Regions from separate parts of the Nitrogeniibacter aestuarii genome, predicted to be linked through region 2. Evidence: predicted binding sites of a transcription regulator. Region 2 holds the regulator's gene; the other holds the start of a gene.
What was found. The regulator sigma-54, encoded in region 2, starts transcription at its own class of promoters, with help from an activator protein. The targets are predictions, from matches to a motif close to TGGCACGCTTNCTGCTNA.
Positions count from the first base shown of each region.

Region 1 (7,349 bases), 560 kb from region 2:
ATGAACAACATCCCCATGCCGAAGCGGAACAGCTCGCCGCTTGACGGCTTGGTGGCTTCTTCTATCTTGCTGATGTGCTTGAGTTCCACGCGGCAATTCCCTCGATGCCCGAACGAAGGCGTGATTGTTTCAGATTTGAGACATGAAATAAATGCGTCATCTCAATCCCTTGGCCGGGGGACGCTGATCCCGTTCGAGACGCAGCGACCGGGATGAATGGGCATCGCGTGGAGGCTGACCGGTCGGTTCGGGCAGGCTTCGAATGCTGCGGTGCGGCACGCGTCCGGGGCGACGTTCGAGGACGTCTGTGATTCAATAGCAATCATGAATGTGCTCTGGCTCCAATCCGGTGGCTGTGGCGGCTGCACCATGTCGATGTTGTGCGCGGAAACGCCCGACCTCCTGGGCATGCTCGCGGACGCCGATATCCATTTCCTCTGGCATCCCAGTCTCTCCGAAGAAAGCGGTAGCGAAGCGGTCTCGGTGCTTGATCGCTGCGTCTCTGGCGAGTTGCCTCTCGACGTGCTGTGTGTCGAAGGCTCCCTCTTGCGTGGTCCGAACGGCACGGGGCGTTTCCACATGCTCGCCGGGACCGGCACCCCCATGATCGAGTGGGTCTCGAAGCTTGCAGCGCGGGCGCGTCACACCATGGCGGTTGGCACCTGCGCGGCATTCGGCGGGGTCACGTCCGGCGGCCTGAACCCGACCGATGCCTGCGGCCTGCAATATGAAGGCGCAACGCCCGGGGGGCTGCTCGGTGCGGATTTCCGCAGTGGATCGGGCCTGCCGGTCATCAACGTGGCAGGCTGTCCAACGCATCCGGACTGGGTCATCGAGAGTCTGATGGCCCTGTCGATGGGCGAAATGGGCGCCGAGGCGCTCGATGAAGTGGGGCGCCCCCGTTTCTATGCCGATCATCTGGTGCACCACGGGTGTTCCCGCAACGAGTTCTACGAGTTCAAGGCCAGCGCCGAGAAGCCGTCGGACATGGGGTGCATGATGGAGCACATGGGCTGCAAGGGCACCCAGGCCCACGCCGATTGCAACCTGCGTCCGTGGAATGGCAACGGGTCGTGCACTTCGGGCGGTTATCCCTGCATCAGCTGCACCGAGCCCGGCTTCGAGGAACCGGGCCACCCCTTCGCCGAAACCCCCAAGGTCAGCGGTATCCCCATCGGCTTGCCCACCGACATGCCCAAGGCGTGGTTCGTGGCGCTGGCCGCGCTGTCCAAGTCGGCCACGCCCAAGCGGGTGCGGGTCAACGCCACGTCCGACCACACGGTGATCGCGCCGGCCAATCGAAAGACGGGTCTGAAGTGAGGGGCGAGCGCCGATGAGTCGAACCGTTCTGGGCCCCTTCAACCGGGTCGAAGGCGATCTCGAGGTCAGCCTTGAGGCCGCTGACGGTCAGGTCAGTGCCGCCTGGGTGAATTCGCCCATGTATCGTGGATTCGAGCAGATTCTGCAGGGCAAGGCGCCGCATGATGCGCTGGTGATGGTGCCGCGCATCTGCGGGATCTGCTCCGTGTCGCAATCGGTGGCCGCCGCGGCCGCCCTGACGAATGCGGCAGGGGCACAGGTGCCCGTCAATGGCGAGCGCGCCATCAACCTGATGCTGGCAACGGAAAACCTGGCCGATCACTTCACCCACTTCTATCTCTTTTTCATGCCCGACTTTGCGCGCGAAGCGTATGCGGGGACCCCCTGGTTCGACCCGGTGGCCGCCCGCTTCAGGGCGATCAAGGGCAGCGCGACGGCTGAAGCCTTGCCCGCACGCGCCCGCTTCTTGCAGATCATGGGCCTGCTGGCGGGCAAATGGCCGCACACCCTGACCATTCAGGCCGGCGGCTCGGCCCGGGCCGTCAGCGCGAACGAGCGTATCCGGCTGCTGTCGATGATTCGCGAATTCCGCCAGTGGCTGGAGCGCCACCTGTTTGGTGATCGGCTGGAGGCGGTCTGTGCGCTGGAGTCGATCGACGACTTGATGTCGTGGGCAACCGGCGACGGGCCACGCGGTGCCGACCTGGGGCGTTTCGTACAGCTGTGCGATGCGCTCGACTTGCATACACTGGGACAGGCGCCGGAGGTGCCGCGCTACATGAGTTTCGGCAATTATCCTGTCGAGGGCACGCCGGCCCTTGCGCGCGGGGTGTGGCACGCGGCAGCCCAGCGGCTAGAACCGATGGTGTCCAGCGACATTGTCGAAGACCTCTCCCATGCGTGGATGGCAGGGGGGGGCGCTGCGCATCCGCTCAAGGGCAGTACCTTGCCGGATCTGGATAAAGCCGATGCCTACAGCTGGTGCAAGGCGCCACGCTGGCAGGGGCAGGTGGTCCAGTGCGGTGCCCTGTCCCGCCAGGTGGTGTCGGGTCATCCGCTGGCGCGCGACATGGTGGCGCGCGCGGGGGGCAACGTCATGAGCCGGGTGATCGGCCGCTTGCTCGAGATCGCCCGCATCGTGCCCATGATGGAACAGTGGACGCGCGCCCTGGAGCCGGGGGCGCCTTTTCACGCGTCAGTGAGCCTGCCCTCGGACGGCGAGGGCGTCGGCATGGTGGAGGCCGCTCGCGGGTCGCTGGGCCACTGGCTGGTGATCCGGCGCGGACGCATCCACAACTATCAGATCATTGCGCCGACCACCTGGAACTTCTCCCCGCGGGATGCCCAAGGCGTGCCGGGCGCGCTCGAACAGGCGCTGGTGGGCACGCCCGTCGAGACCGGGCGCGAGATGCCCGTACGCGTTCAGCATGTGATACGGTCTTTTGATCCCTGCATGGTGTGCACCGTGCACTGAGGGCGGCAAAACATGAGTGACACCGGCAACCGGGCCGAGGACATCGGTCACACCGGACACCCCGGCGAACTGGTCGGCGTGGGTGAGGACATGTGGATGGAAGTCATCCACAAGATGGACGAGGTCTATTCCGACCTGTTGCAGTACGAAGTGGCCCTGGAAGAGAAGAACGCCAAGCTCGAAGAGAGCCAGCAGTTCATCTTCTCGGTGCTCACGGCGATGTCCGACATCCTCGTGGTGATTGGCCGAGATGGCAGCATCGAAGACGTCAACCCGGCCTTCGAACAGATCACCGGGCGGCGGACCGAAGATCTGCGCGGCACCTCGATTTTCGATCTGTTCGGCACCGAAGAGGCCCGTGACGAGGCGCGCAAGCTGTTCAGCCCCTTGAGCGATGGAGAGGTCCGTGACCGGGAGTTGCCGCTGCGAGGGAACGATGGCCAGTTGGTGCCGGTGTCGTTCAACTGCCGCCCCCGCTTCAGTGTGGTGGGCAAATCCCTCGGTCTGGTGGTGACCGGACGGCCGATCGGCGAATTGCAGAAGGCCTACCATCAGCTGCGTCAGGCGCATGAAGACCTCAAGCTCACCCAACAGCAACTGCTGCATTCGGAAAAGATGGCCTCACTGGGGCGTCTGGTGGCGGGTGTGGCCCATGAACTGAACAACCCGATCAGCTTCATTCTCGGCAATGTGCATGCGTTGCGCCGGTATGCCGGCCGTCTTGAGGAGTATCTGGGGGCCGTGCACGAGGGCGGGGCGGTGGATCATCTAGCCGAACTGCGCCAGCGTCTGCGCATCGACCGGATTCTCGATGATCTCAATCCGCTGATCGATGGCACCATCGAGGGGGCCGAACGGACCCGCCAGATCGTCGATGGACTGAAACGTTTCTCTGCGGTCGATCGGGACGAGCAACAGCATTTCGATCTCACCGAGGTTCTTGAGCGCTCGGTGCGCTGGGTGTGTCAGGCCGCGCGCAAGTCCTTTGATGTGGTCATCGATCTGCCGGGGCCGTTGCCCGTGGTGGGCTCGCCCGGGCAGATGCAGCAGGTGCTCATGAATCTGGTCCAGAACGCCTTCGATGCGACCCGCGAGGTCGAAACACCCCGGCTGGAAATCACCGGTGTCCGACAGCAAAGCGATGAAGAAGACCTGATCGAACTGCGCTTTCATGACAACGGATCGGGCATTGCGCCGGGGAATCTGCCGCACGTGTTCGATCCATTTTTCACCACCAAGCCGGTCGGACAGGGCACCGGGCTCGGCTTGTCCATCAGTTATGGCATCGTCGAGCACCACGGAGGACGTCTCCAGGCCAGAACCGACCCGCGAGGCGGTGCGGTGTTCGTGCTCACCATGCCACTCGATACCTGAGCAGCTCGCCAAAAAAAAGCACCCCGCAGGGTGCTTTTTCTCTGGATCAAGTGTGCTCAGCTCTTGAGCACGATCTCGTTCTTGACCGACTTGACGCCCTCGACGCCCATAGCCAGCTTGCCGGCCAGCTCACGCATCTCGGTGGTGGTCACAACGCCTTCGAGCATGACCACACCTTCTTTCGTGGTGACGTCGATGTCCATGCCATCGAGCACTTCGGAGTCGATGATCCGGGCTTTGACTTTGGTGGTAATGGCGGTGTCTTCCACGGCCTGACCGGCGTCAGCCAGCGACTCAGAGACAGCTTCACCCGCGTTGTTCGCTGCAGCCTTGGTGTCCGACCATAGCTCCTTCGCGCCTTCCTTGACGTCCTGTGTGGTGGCCGCAACCTTGTCGCCGGCCTCGTCGGCTGCCTCGCTGGCCTTCATTTCAGCTTCGTTCGCGGCCTGTTTGGCATCGACCTTGGCTTCCTGCATTTCCTGCTTGGTTTCGGCGATGGTCTTGTCGAGCTGTTCGCCAGCCGTCATGTTGTCATCGTTAGAGCAGGCCGCCAGCAAGATGGTGGTAGCCGACAGCGTGGCGATGGCGATATTGCGTTTGGTGAACTTCATTTGTATCTCCTTGAATGGGTTCAATGCTTGATCTTGATTCGTGCGTATGACTTGAATCGGTCACGCTCAGGTGACCGATTTGAAGACCGTCAGGCCGAGGACCAGGAAAAGGACAAACAGGGCGACGGCAATAAAGAACAGGATTTTGGCGATGGATGCGGCGCCGGCGGCGATGCCGGTAAAGCCGAACAGGCCGGCCAGAATCGAGACAATGAAGAAAATCAGAGCCCACTTGAGCATGCTAACCTCCGCTTGGTGTTGTGTTGGTTGAGCCGGTTGCTGCCGGTGACGCTTCAACTTTATGTGTTTGCCATGCGTCGACCTGTAGGAGACAGCTGCAAAGCGTGTAGGACGCGGTGAAGCGCGCGAGTCGGAATCCACGTTCGACCGGGTGGTCGAAGCGCATCCATCTGCGTGCGGCAAGTGGAAGCGCAATTGACACACCGTGGTTGAGTGAAGAGGCTAAACGCCTGTCTGGACTGGGTTTTTGCCTTGGCACGCATCTTGATACGTAATCACGAAAAACTCGTTTCATACCGCACAAAATTCAGGAGGCTCAACATGGTTCATTCCCGTCTTATCGTCGCCCTCGCGCTGCTGGCCGGCTCGGGCGCTGCAATGGCGCATAGCGGCCACCACGGGGCCGGGTTCGCCACCGGTTTTGCTCACCCCTTCAGTGGCCTCGATCACCTGCTGGCCATGGTCGCTGTGGGCCTGTTCGCCACCCGCATGCAGGGCGCCTCGCGCGTTGCGGTGCCGGGGGCATTCGTGCTGGCCATGATCGTCGGTGCGCTCGCGGGTGCCGGCGGTGTCTTCATGCCGCTGCAGGAAGCCGGCATTGCCGCTTCACTGCTTGTGTTCGGTCTCGCCCTGGCAGTCGCCCTTCGGGCCCCCACAGCGCTTGCTCTGCCGATGGTGGCCTTTTTCGGTCTGTTCCACGGTTCTGCTCACTTTGCCGAAATGGGCGCCGGCTCGCTGGTGACCTATATGGCTGGTTTCGTCGCGGCAACCGCCGCGTTGCATGCTGCCGGCTTTGCGCTGGGGCAGTGGATGCCGCGCAGCTCGCTGGGCCGCGTCGCCAAGCGAGCCACGGGTGTCGCCATTGCAACGACCGGCGCGATCATGCTTGGTGCCTGATTTCCCTCCTCGTCGCACATCAAGGGCGCCACTCGGCGCCCGTTTTTTTATCTCGTCCAGTGCATGTGGTGTGCACGCAACATGTCGATGCGATCCGGGCTTGGCCTTCACGGCGCGCCACTGGCAGAATGCGTGTCAACCCCTAGCGCCCGTCGGGCGTTAACGAGAGCGTTGCCCAACAATGCGTCAGACATTGAGGGCATGCAGCTTGGTTTTGATTCACGTAGCCACGGCTTCGCATTAGAATCGACTAATACTCATTCCTCACTGTAAAAAGGAAAGACTCACATGAAAGCACTCGTTGTCGCGACCGCTGCTGCTGGCCTGCTCATGGCTGGCCACGCCATGGCTGATGGCGCCGAACTGGCCAAGTCCAAGAACTGCCTGGCCTGTCACGCCGTCGACAAGAAACTGGTCGGCCCTTCCTACAAAGACGTGGCGGCCAAGTATGCGGGTCAGGAAGGCGCTGTTGCCATGCTGACCGAGAAGGTCATGAAAGGTGGTAAGGGCACCTGGGGTCCGGTCCCGATGCCGCCTAACCCGCAAGTGTCGGCCGAAGAGGCCAAGACGCTGGTCGAGTGGGTTCTGGCCCAGAAGTAATTCGGACCTGGCGAAAAGAAAAGCCAGCCTTCGGGCTGGCTTTTTTCATGCATGAAAAGACTTAATGGGCGAGCGGTTTTTCGATCAGCAAGGCATGGCCGCTGCGGCAATGTAACTCGTAGAGCACACCCGGTTGCAGGCTGGGAGACCACAAGGCGTGTTCATCGCCCAGCGCACGCGCCGAGTCGTAACCGAACTGCTTGAGTGCTGTCAGATCGACATGCTCGGCCAGCGCGATGCGCTCGGTCGCTGAACGGTGCTGGTGGACGAGTCGGTAGGCCATTGCTCGCTCCCCTGTGGGTGACAATTGCCTGCGAGCTTAACTGTCTCGTGTGACGACGACGTGACCCGCTGACGCGCTCAATGGATCAGGGCGGCGGGTTCCCGGAGCCAGCGCTCAGCCTCATGGGCGCTGATCGCGGCAGAGAAATAGTGACCCTGCATGACATCGCAGCCGAGGCGACGCAGACGTTCTGCCTGTTCAGCGTGCTCAACGCCCTCGACCACCAGATGCAGCGAGAAGCCGCGCGCAATGCCCGTGATGGCGGAGATGATGGGCGTGGCGGCCGGACCGTCCAGATCGCTCACGAAGCTGCGGTCGATCTTGAGGCTGCTGACCGGAAATTTCTGCAGGTAGGCCAGGGCGGAATAGCCGGTCCCGAAATCATCGATCGAAATTCCGACACCGCATTCGCGCAGGCGCTGCACGCGGGCGACCACTTCATCGGTGTCGCGCATCATGACGCTTTCGGTGATCTCGACATCGAAGCAGTCGTTTGACAGACGGTGCTCTTCGATCCGGTTCTGGACCCGTGCAATGGTTTCATCACGAT
Region 1 covers NZ_CP071321.1:1,061,802-1,069,150, forward strand. Annotated here, with positions in the region: gene J0W34_RS04970 (inorganic phosphate transporter) at 1-89, opposite strand, end outside; gene J0W34_RS04975 (NADH-quinone oxidoreductase subunit B family protein) at 325-1,320, shown strand; gene J0W34_RS04980 (nickel-dependent hydrogenase large subunit) at 1,334-2,794, shown strand; gene J0W34_RS04985 (sensor histidine kinase) at 2,807-4,168, shown strand; gene J0W34_RS04990 (BON domain-containing protein) at 4,225-4,779, opposite strand; gene J0W34_RS04995 (DUF1328 domain-containing protein) at 4,846-5,019, opposite strand; gene J0W34_RS05000 (HupE/UreJ family protein) at 5,341-5,916, shown strand; gene J0W34_RS05005 (c-type cytochrome) at 6,205-6,516, shown strand; gene J0W34_RS05010 (hypothetical protein) at 6,578-6,799, opposite strand; gene J0W34_RS05015 (EAL domain-containing response regulator) at 6,877-7,349, opposite strand, start outside.
Region 1: J0W34_RS05000 (HupE/UreJ family protein) is a predicted target of sigma-54. The motif match lies at 5,273-5,290, and genes of this name have one in related genera.

Region 2 (7,349 bases):
AGTTGTTCAATCGGGATTGTCCGACAGCAGCAGGGCGCGCTGACGGGCAATGAATTCCTGAGTGGTATCGATGCCGCGCAGTTGAAGAATGGTGGTGCGTACGGCGGCCTCAAGCAGCACGGCGATGTTACGCCCGGCCGCCACGGGAATCACCATTTTCGGTACTGCGACACCGAGAATTTCCATGGTGTCCTGCTCGATGGGCAGGCGGGTTGGATCGCCTTCGCCCGGCTGGCGCCGTTGCAGGTAGATCACGAGTTTGAGCCGCATTTTCCGACGACATGCCGTTTCGCCAAAGATGGTGCGGATGTTAAGAATGCCGATCCCGCGAACCTCCAGGTAGTTCTTGAGCAGTTCGGGGCAACGCCCTTCGAGCACGGTTGGCGCGATCCGTGAGAACTCGACCATGTCATCGGCAACCAGTCCGTGGCCGCGCGAGATGAGCTCCAGCGCCAGTTCGGATTTGCCGGCGCCCGAGTCGCCCGTGATGAAGACGCCAAGGCCGAGCACGTCCATGAACACGCCATGGAGGGCCGTACGTTCTGCCATTTCGCGAGACAGATAGAGTCGCAGTTGATCCACGACACTGGCCGCCGGCTGCGGTGAGCGGAAGAGGGCCACGTCAGCCGCCGCACATTTGCGCTCGAAGGTCGCTGGCACCTCGCAGCCGTCAGCCACGATCATGGCTGGCGGGCGGGCCGACAGAATTTCCTCGACATAGCGGGCAAGGCGATTCGCGGTCTGGCGACGTGCCCAGGCAATTTCGGCCATGCCGACGATCTGGAGTCGCTCGGGGTGAATCAGATTCAGGTGCCCGACGAGATCGGCGGGCCAGACGCGTTCTTCGGAGACCGACAGCGTCCGGTCGAGCGTGCCGCAGATGTGCGTCAGCTCAAGGCGTTCGCCAACTCGCTCAAAGAGGCGGCTGACGCTGGTCTGGCGCATGGGCACCCCATGTGGTGAACAGGGCGTGTACGGCAGCCGCATCCGACGCATGATGGACGCGATCGCGGAATTCGCTGTCGCTGAACAGCTGCGCGAGCTCTGACAGCAACTGAAGGTGTTGCTCGGTGGCCTGTTCGGGCACCAGCAGCACGAACAGAAGATCCACGGGTTTGCCGTCAGGGGCGTCGAAGGGAATCGGTGTGCTCAGACGGATGACCGCTCCGGTCGCCTCTTTGAGGCCCTTGATTCGACCATGCGGGATGGCGACGCCCTGACCCAGTCCGGTAGAGCCGAGCCGTTCGCGTGCGAAGAGGCTGTCGAAGACCGTACTGCGGCCAATGTCCTGATTGTTTTCGAAAATCAGGCCTGCCTGTTCGAAGACGCGCTTCTTGCTGCTGGCTTCGAGGTCAACGAGGACGTTATCGGAGGAAAGGAGGGAGGCAATGAGGTTCATGGAGACTTCTTGCGACCCCTTGGGGTCGAGACCGCCCGGCCGGGGCGGGACGGGTTAATTGAGCGGATTGGCCCGCATTATAAACCCTTGTCCCCGGTCAGGCGGCGAGGGAATCGATCACGATTCGATGCTTTGGTGCTTGAGCGCTTCGTTGCTGTGCCCCTGGACCTTCTGCTTGTACTTGAGGACCTGACGATCGAGCTTGTCGGTCATGGCGTCGATGGCAGCGTACATGTCTTCGTTTTCGCTTTCGGCGAACAGATCCTTGCCACGCACATGCAGGGTCACTTCAGCTTTCTGGACCAGCTTCTCGACCGACAGGATGACATTCACGCTGGTGACGTTGTCGAAGTGTCGGATCACACGATCCAGCTTGGATTCCACATACTCGCGGATGGCGGGCGTGACTTCCACATGGTGTCCGGTGATATTGAGGTTCATGATCGCTCCTGTAGTCAGATCGTCTTGCGTTTGCTGACCGGCGGGATGTTGAGGGACTCACGGTATTTGGCAACCGTGCGTCGGGCCACCACCATGCCCTGCTGGCCAAGTAAATCTGCGATTTTGGAATCGGATAAGGGTTTTTTACGGTCTTCAGCCTCCACAAGTTGACGAATTAACGCGCGGATGGCGGTCGACGAGGCAGCGCCACCGGTATCGGTCGCAACATGGCTGCCAAAGAAATACTTGAACTCCAGTACGCCGCGGGGCGTGGACATGTACTTTTGCGTGGTGACGCGTGAAATCGTCGACTCGTGCAACTCCAGTTCCTCTGCGATCTCGCGCAGCGTCAAGGGGCGCATCGCCACCTCTCCATAATCGAAGAACTGGCGCTGTTGGTCAACGATGGACTGCGCGACGCGCAAAATGGTGTCGAAGCGCTGCTGCACGTTCTTGATCAGCCATTTGGCCTCCTGCAGCTGGCCGCCCAGATCGCCGTTGTTGCCGCGATTCTGCTGGAGCAATTGCGCATACAGGGCATTGACCTTGAGCTTGGGCATGGCCTCGGGGTTGAGCGCGGCCGTCCACCGGCCGCGGACCTTGCGCACGACCACGTCCGGGATGACGTAACGCGTGTCGTTGAGGGCAAACTCGGCGCACGGACGCGGGCTGAGGCTGCAGATGAGGTGGTGCGCCTCCCGCAGGCTGTCTTCCGAGCATTGCAGGTTACGGCGGAGGCGGACAAAGTCGCGCTGGGCCAGCAATTCGAGGTGCTCGACAACGATGCGCATGGCCAGATCACGGGTGGGTGACTCGGGCAGCGAGCGCAGCTGGAGTGCCAGACATTCGGACGGGCTGCGTGCGCCGACGCCCGGGGGGTCGAGGTGCTGCAGGTGGTGCAGGGCAATCTGCAGGTCTTCGATCTCGACTTCGTTCTCCGGATCGAACATCTCCAGAATGTCGTCGAGTGATTGCGTCAGGTAGCCATCGTCGTCGAGAGCTTCCATGAGCAGGCGGACCAGCGACCGGTCGCGGTCGCTCATCGGGGTCAGTGCAATCTGTTGGTCGAGGTGTTCCCGCAGCGATACCTGGGCGGCGTGGAAGGACTGAAAGTCGCTGTCGTCGTCATCGTCCCGGTTGCTGCTGCTGCCCGAACTGGAGCTGGCCCAGTCGGACATCGCGTCGAGCACTTCGTTGCTCTGGGACTCGGTGCTCTCGCTTTCGTTGCGCTCGCCTTCGCCATCGCCCTCACTGCCGCTTTCGGGGCCGGGGCCCTCTTCACGCTCAAGCAGCGGGTTGTCGAGCAGTGCCTTCTCGATTTCCTGATTCAACTCGATCGTCGACAGCTGGAGCAGTTTGATGGACTGCTGCAGTTGTGGCGTCAGCGTGAGGTGCTGCGAGAGTTTGAGTTGAAGTGTGGGTTTCATGGGGAATCGCGCTGTCAGAGTCTGAAATGTTCGCCGAGATAGACCTGACGTACCTGGTCATTTTGCACGATATCGGATGGTGTGCCACTGGCAAGCACTTCACCCGAGTTGATGATGAATGCGCGCTCGCAGATGCCGAGGGTTTCGCGCACGTTGTGATCGGTGATCAACACACCGATGCCACGGTCCTTCAGGAAGCGAATGATCTTCTGGATATCGAGCACCGCGATGGGGTCAACGCCGGCAAACGGCTCGTCGAGCAGGATCAGCCGTGGCGACGTGGCCAGGGCCCGCGCGATCTCGCATCGGCGCCGCTCACCCCCGGAAAGCGAGATGGCCGTGCTGTCGCGCAGGTGGGCAATCCCGAGTTCTTCGAGCAGTTCTTCGAGCTTTTCATGCTGGGCTGTCCTGGGCAGGCCCTGAAGCTCCAGCACCGCAAGGATGTTCTCCTCGACCGTGAGCTTGCGAAATACGCTCATTTCCTGAGGCAGGTAAGACAGGCCAAGCTTCGCGCGCGCATGGATGGGCAGATGGGTCACGTCGGCTTCGTCGAGGGTGATCTGTCCGCCGTCGGCGGCGACAAGCCCCACGATCATGTAGAAACACGTGGTCTTGCCCGCGCCGTTGGGGCCGAGCAAACCCACCACTTCACCGCTGCCGACCTCGAACGAGACGTCGTGCACCACGGTGCGTGACTTGTACTTCTTCTGTAGTCCGGTGACCCTAAGCAGGCTCATCGTCGCGATCTTTCAGAATCTTGTGTATCACGTCGGCAGCAAAGCCCCGGCCCTGCAAAAAGCGGGCTTGCTTCGCCCATTCACGGGCGTCGACCGGCTGCCGGCCAAATTTCTTTTCCCACACTTCACGGGCGCGCACGGCGTCGTCCGAGTCGGTGGCCTCTTCAAGAGCGGCGTCGATCAAATGGTCGGGCACGCCCTTCTGTTTCAATTCAAGACGCAATCGCCGGTTGCCCATCCGGGTCTGGCGGCTGCGAACATAACTTTCAGCAAATCGCGCATCGGAGAGCAGATCCAGCGACTCCAGGCGGTCGAGCAGTGCGTCGAGCTCATCCCGGTTGCCTTCGCTGCCCAGTTTGCGCGCCAGTTCGGCCCGGCTGTGCTCGCGCCCCGAGAGCAGTCTCAGGGCGCGGGCCTTCAGGGCGTCTGCCATAGGCTCGGGCTCAGGCCTCGGTCGATTCAACCGGTTCGGCAGCGGCCTCGATGGCGGCCATGGCCGACAGGTTGAAGGTGGCGCGAACCTTGTTTTCGATTTCACGCGCGATGGCCGGGTTGGCCTTCAGGTACTCGCGCGTGTTGTCCTTGCCCTGACCGATCTTTGTGCCGTTGTACGAATACCAGGCGCCGGCCTTGTCCACGATCTTGGCCTCAACGCCCAGATCGATGATTTCGCCCTCGCGGGAGATACCTTCACCGTACAGGATGTCGAAGTTGGCCTGCTTGAACGGAGGAGCCACCTTGTTCTTGACGACCTTGCAGCGGGTTTCGGAACCGACCACCTCGTCGCCCTTCTTGATGGTGCCGGTACGGCGGATGTCGATACGCACGGACGAGTAGAACTTCAGTGCATTTCCGCCGGTGGTGGTCTCCGGGTTGCCGAACATCACGCCGATCTTCATGCGGATCTGGTTGATGAAGATCACCAGGGTATTGGTGCGCTTGATGTTGGCGGTGAGCTTGCGCAGGGCCTGACTCATGAGGCGGGCCTGCAGGCCCGGCAGCTGGTCGCCCATTTCGCCTTCGATTTCGGCTTTTGGCGTCAGGGCTGCCACCGAGTCGATCACGACGATGTCGATGCCGCCGGAGCGCACCAGCATGTCGGAAATCTCGAGCGCCTGTTCGCCGGTGTCGGGCTGGGAGACCAGCAGATCGTCGATGTTGACACCCAGCTTCTCGGCGTAGCCGACATCCAGCGCGTGCTCGGCATCCACGAAGGCGGCCGTGCCACCGAGTTTCTGCATCTCGGCAATGACTTGCAGCGTCAGCGTTGTTTTACCGGACGATTCCGGGCCGTAGATCTCGACCACGCGTCCACGGGGCAGGCCACCCAGGCCCAGCGCGATGTCGAGGCCCAGCGAGCCGGTCGAGACGGCTTCGATGTCGCGAGCGAGGTTGTCGTCGCCCATGCGCATGATCGAGCCTTTACCAAACTGTTTTTCGATCTGCGACAGTGCGGCGGCGAGCGCTTTGGCCTTGTTGTCGTCCATGTGGAATGTCCTCAATTTCGGTTGATGATGATTATGGCACAGAGTTTGCTGGTGTGTTGCGTCCGTTTTTCCGGGGGCGCATTCCCAGTGACTGCTCATGTAGCTTTATACAGTATCGAGCTCAGTGCGTGAATCACCGTCTGGCGACGGATGCTGGTGCGATCGCCGTTGAAGTGACAAGTTTCCGAAAAAACCGGCTGTCCGGGCCATGACCAGGCCAGACAGACCGTGCCGACGGGTTTGTCGGGCGTGCCGCCCGTCGGGCCGGCGACGCCCGAGACCGCGATGGCCACGTTTGCATTGCTGTTTGCCAGTGCCCCGGTGACCATGGCCTCCACGGTTTGTGTCGAAACCGCGCCGAATTGCTGGAGCGTTGACTCCGGCACGGCGAGCAGCCTCATTTTTGCGGCATTGGAGTAAGTGACGAACCCGGTGTCGAACCATGCCGAACTGCCCGAGATGGCCGTGATTGCCTCTGCGATCCAGCCGCCGGTGCACGATTCCGCCGTGGTCAGGATCCAGCCGCGCGTCTCCAGGGCTTTGCCGGTACTCAGGGCCAGCTCAAGCAGTTCGTCATCCATGCTCATGTCTCAGGCCTCCAGGAGGCGCATGGCAATGGCCAGCACCAGCAGGGTGTAGCCGGCGGCGATCACGTCGTCGAGCATGACACCGAATCCGCCCTTGACCTTGCTGTCGGCCCAGCCCACGGGTTGTGGTTTGACGATATCGAAGAAGCGAAACAGCACGAAGGCGGCGGCCTGCCAGCCAAGGGTGGCAGGTGTGAAAGCCAAGACCAGCCAGAAGGGCACCATTTCGTCCCAGACGATGGCGCCGTGGTCAGAGACGCCAAGCGCCTTGCCGGTGCGGTCCGCTGCGAAAACGCCGAGCACGAAGGCCGTCAGCAAGAAGAGCAGCAACATGGGCTCGGGCAGGGCCGTGCTCAGCAAGGGGAACAGCAGCCAGGCGGCGAGTGTCCCTGCGGTGCCCGGGCCTTTGGGCGATAGACCGGCGCCAAAGCCGAGCGCGATGAAGTGTGCCGGATGAGCGAACAGAAACTGCAGATCGGGGCGTCGCATGGGTGGGGCGAGTGATGTCTTGGGTCGGTTCAGTGATCGGAGGTGAAATGGTCGAAGCCACGCATCTCGAGTGTTTCCATGTGGCCGGAGATGCGCTGGATACGGCAGCCGTCGTTGCTCGACACAAGGGTGCCGATGGCATGTACCGGCACGCCAGCCGTGCGCGCGGCGGCTTCGATCGCATCATGGTGCGCCGCGGGGGCGGTAAAGAGCAACTCGTAATCGTCGCCGCCGGTCAGGCAGGCTTTGTGTGCGAGACCGGCGTCGCCACAGGCGGTCAGCAGGAGTGCCGTGGGCAGGCCCGCTTCGCGGAGGCGAACGCCCACGCCGCTGGATGCCAGAATGTGCCCCAGGTCGCCGAGCAAACCGTCCGACACGTCGAGCATTGCACTGGCCAGGCCACGCAGGCCCATGCCCAGTCCGGTGCGGGGTTGCGGGCGGTGTAGCGCCGCCATGCAGTCATCGCGCATCGTCCGATCGAGCGCTGTGCCGTCACGCAGATGCCACAGGGCCAGCGCAGCGCGGCCGGGCTGGCCTGACACCCAGACCTCGTCGCCCGCTTGGGCGCCGGCGCGTGTGATGGCCATTCCGGTGGGGACTTCTCCCATGATGGTCACGTTGATGGTGAGCGGCCCGCGTGTCGTATCGCCACCGGCGAGATCCACGCCGAAGGTGCTCGCACAGGCCCTGAACCCCCTGGCGAAGCCATCGAGCCAGTCGGAATCGACGGCCGGCAGGGCCAGAGACAGAAACGCCCAGCGGGGAACTCCGCCCATGGCCGC
Region 2 covers NZ_CP071321.1:497,163-504,511, forward strand. Annotated here, with positions in the region: gene hprK (HPr(Ser) kinase/phosphatase) at 7-945, opposite strand; gene ptsN (PTS IIA-like nitrogen regulatory protein PtsN) at 914-1,399, opposite strand; gene hpf (ribosome hibernation-promoting factor, HPF/YfiA family) at 1,517-1,840, opposite strand; gene J0W34_RS02330 (RNA polymerase factor sigma-54) at 1,855-3,267, opposite strand; gene lptB (LPS export ABC transporter ATP-binding protein) at 3,282-4,004, opposite strand; gene recX (recombination regulator RecX) at 3,991-4,437, opposite strand; gene recA (recombinase RecA) at 4,448-5,491, opposite strand; gene J0W34_RS02350 (CinA family protein) at 5,587-6,072, opposite strand; gene J0W34_RS02355 (phosphatidylglycerophosphatase A family protein) at 6,082-6,567, opposite strand; gene thiL (thiamine-phosphate kinase) at 6,597-7,349, opposite strand, start outside.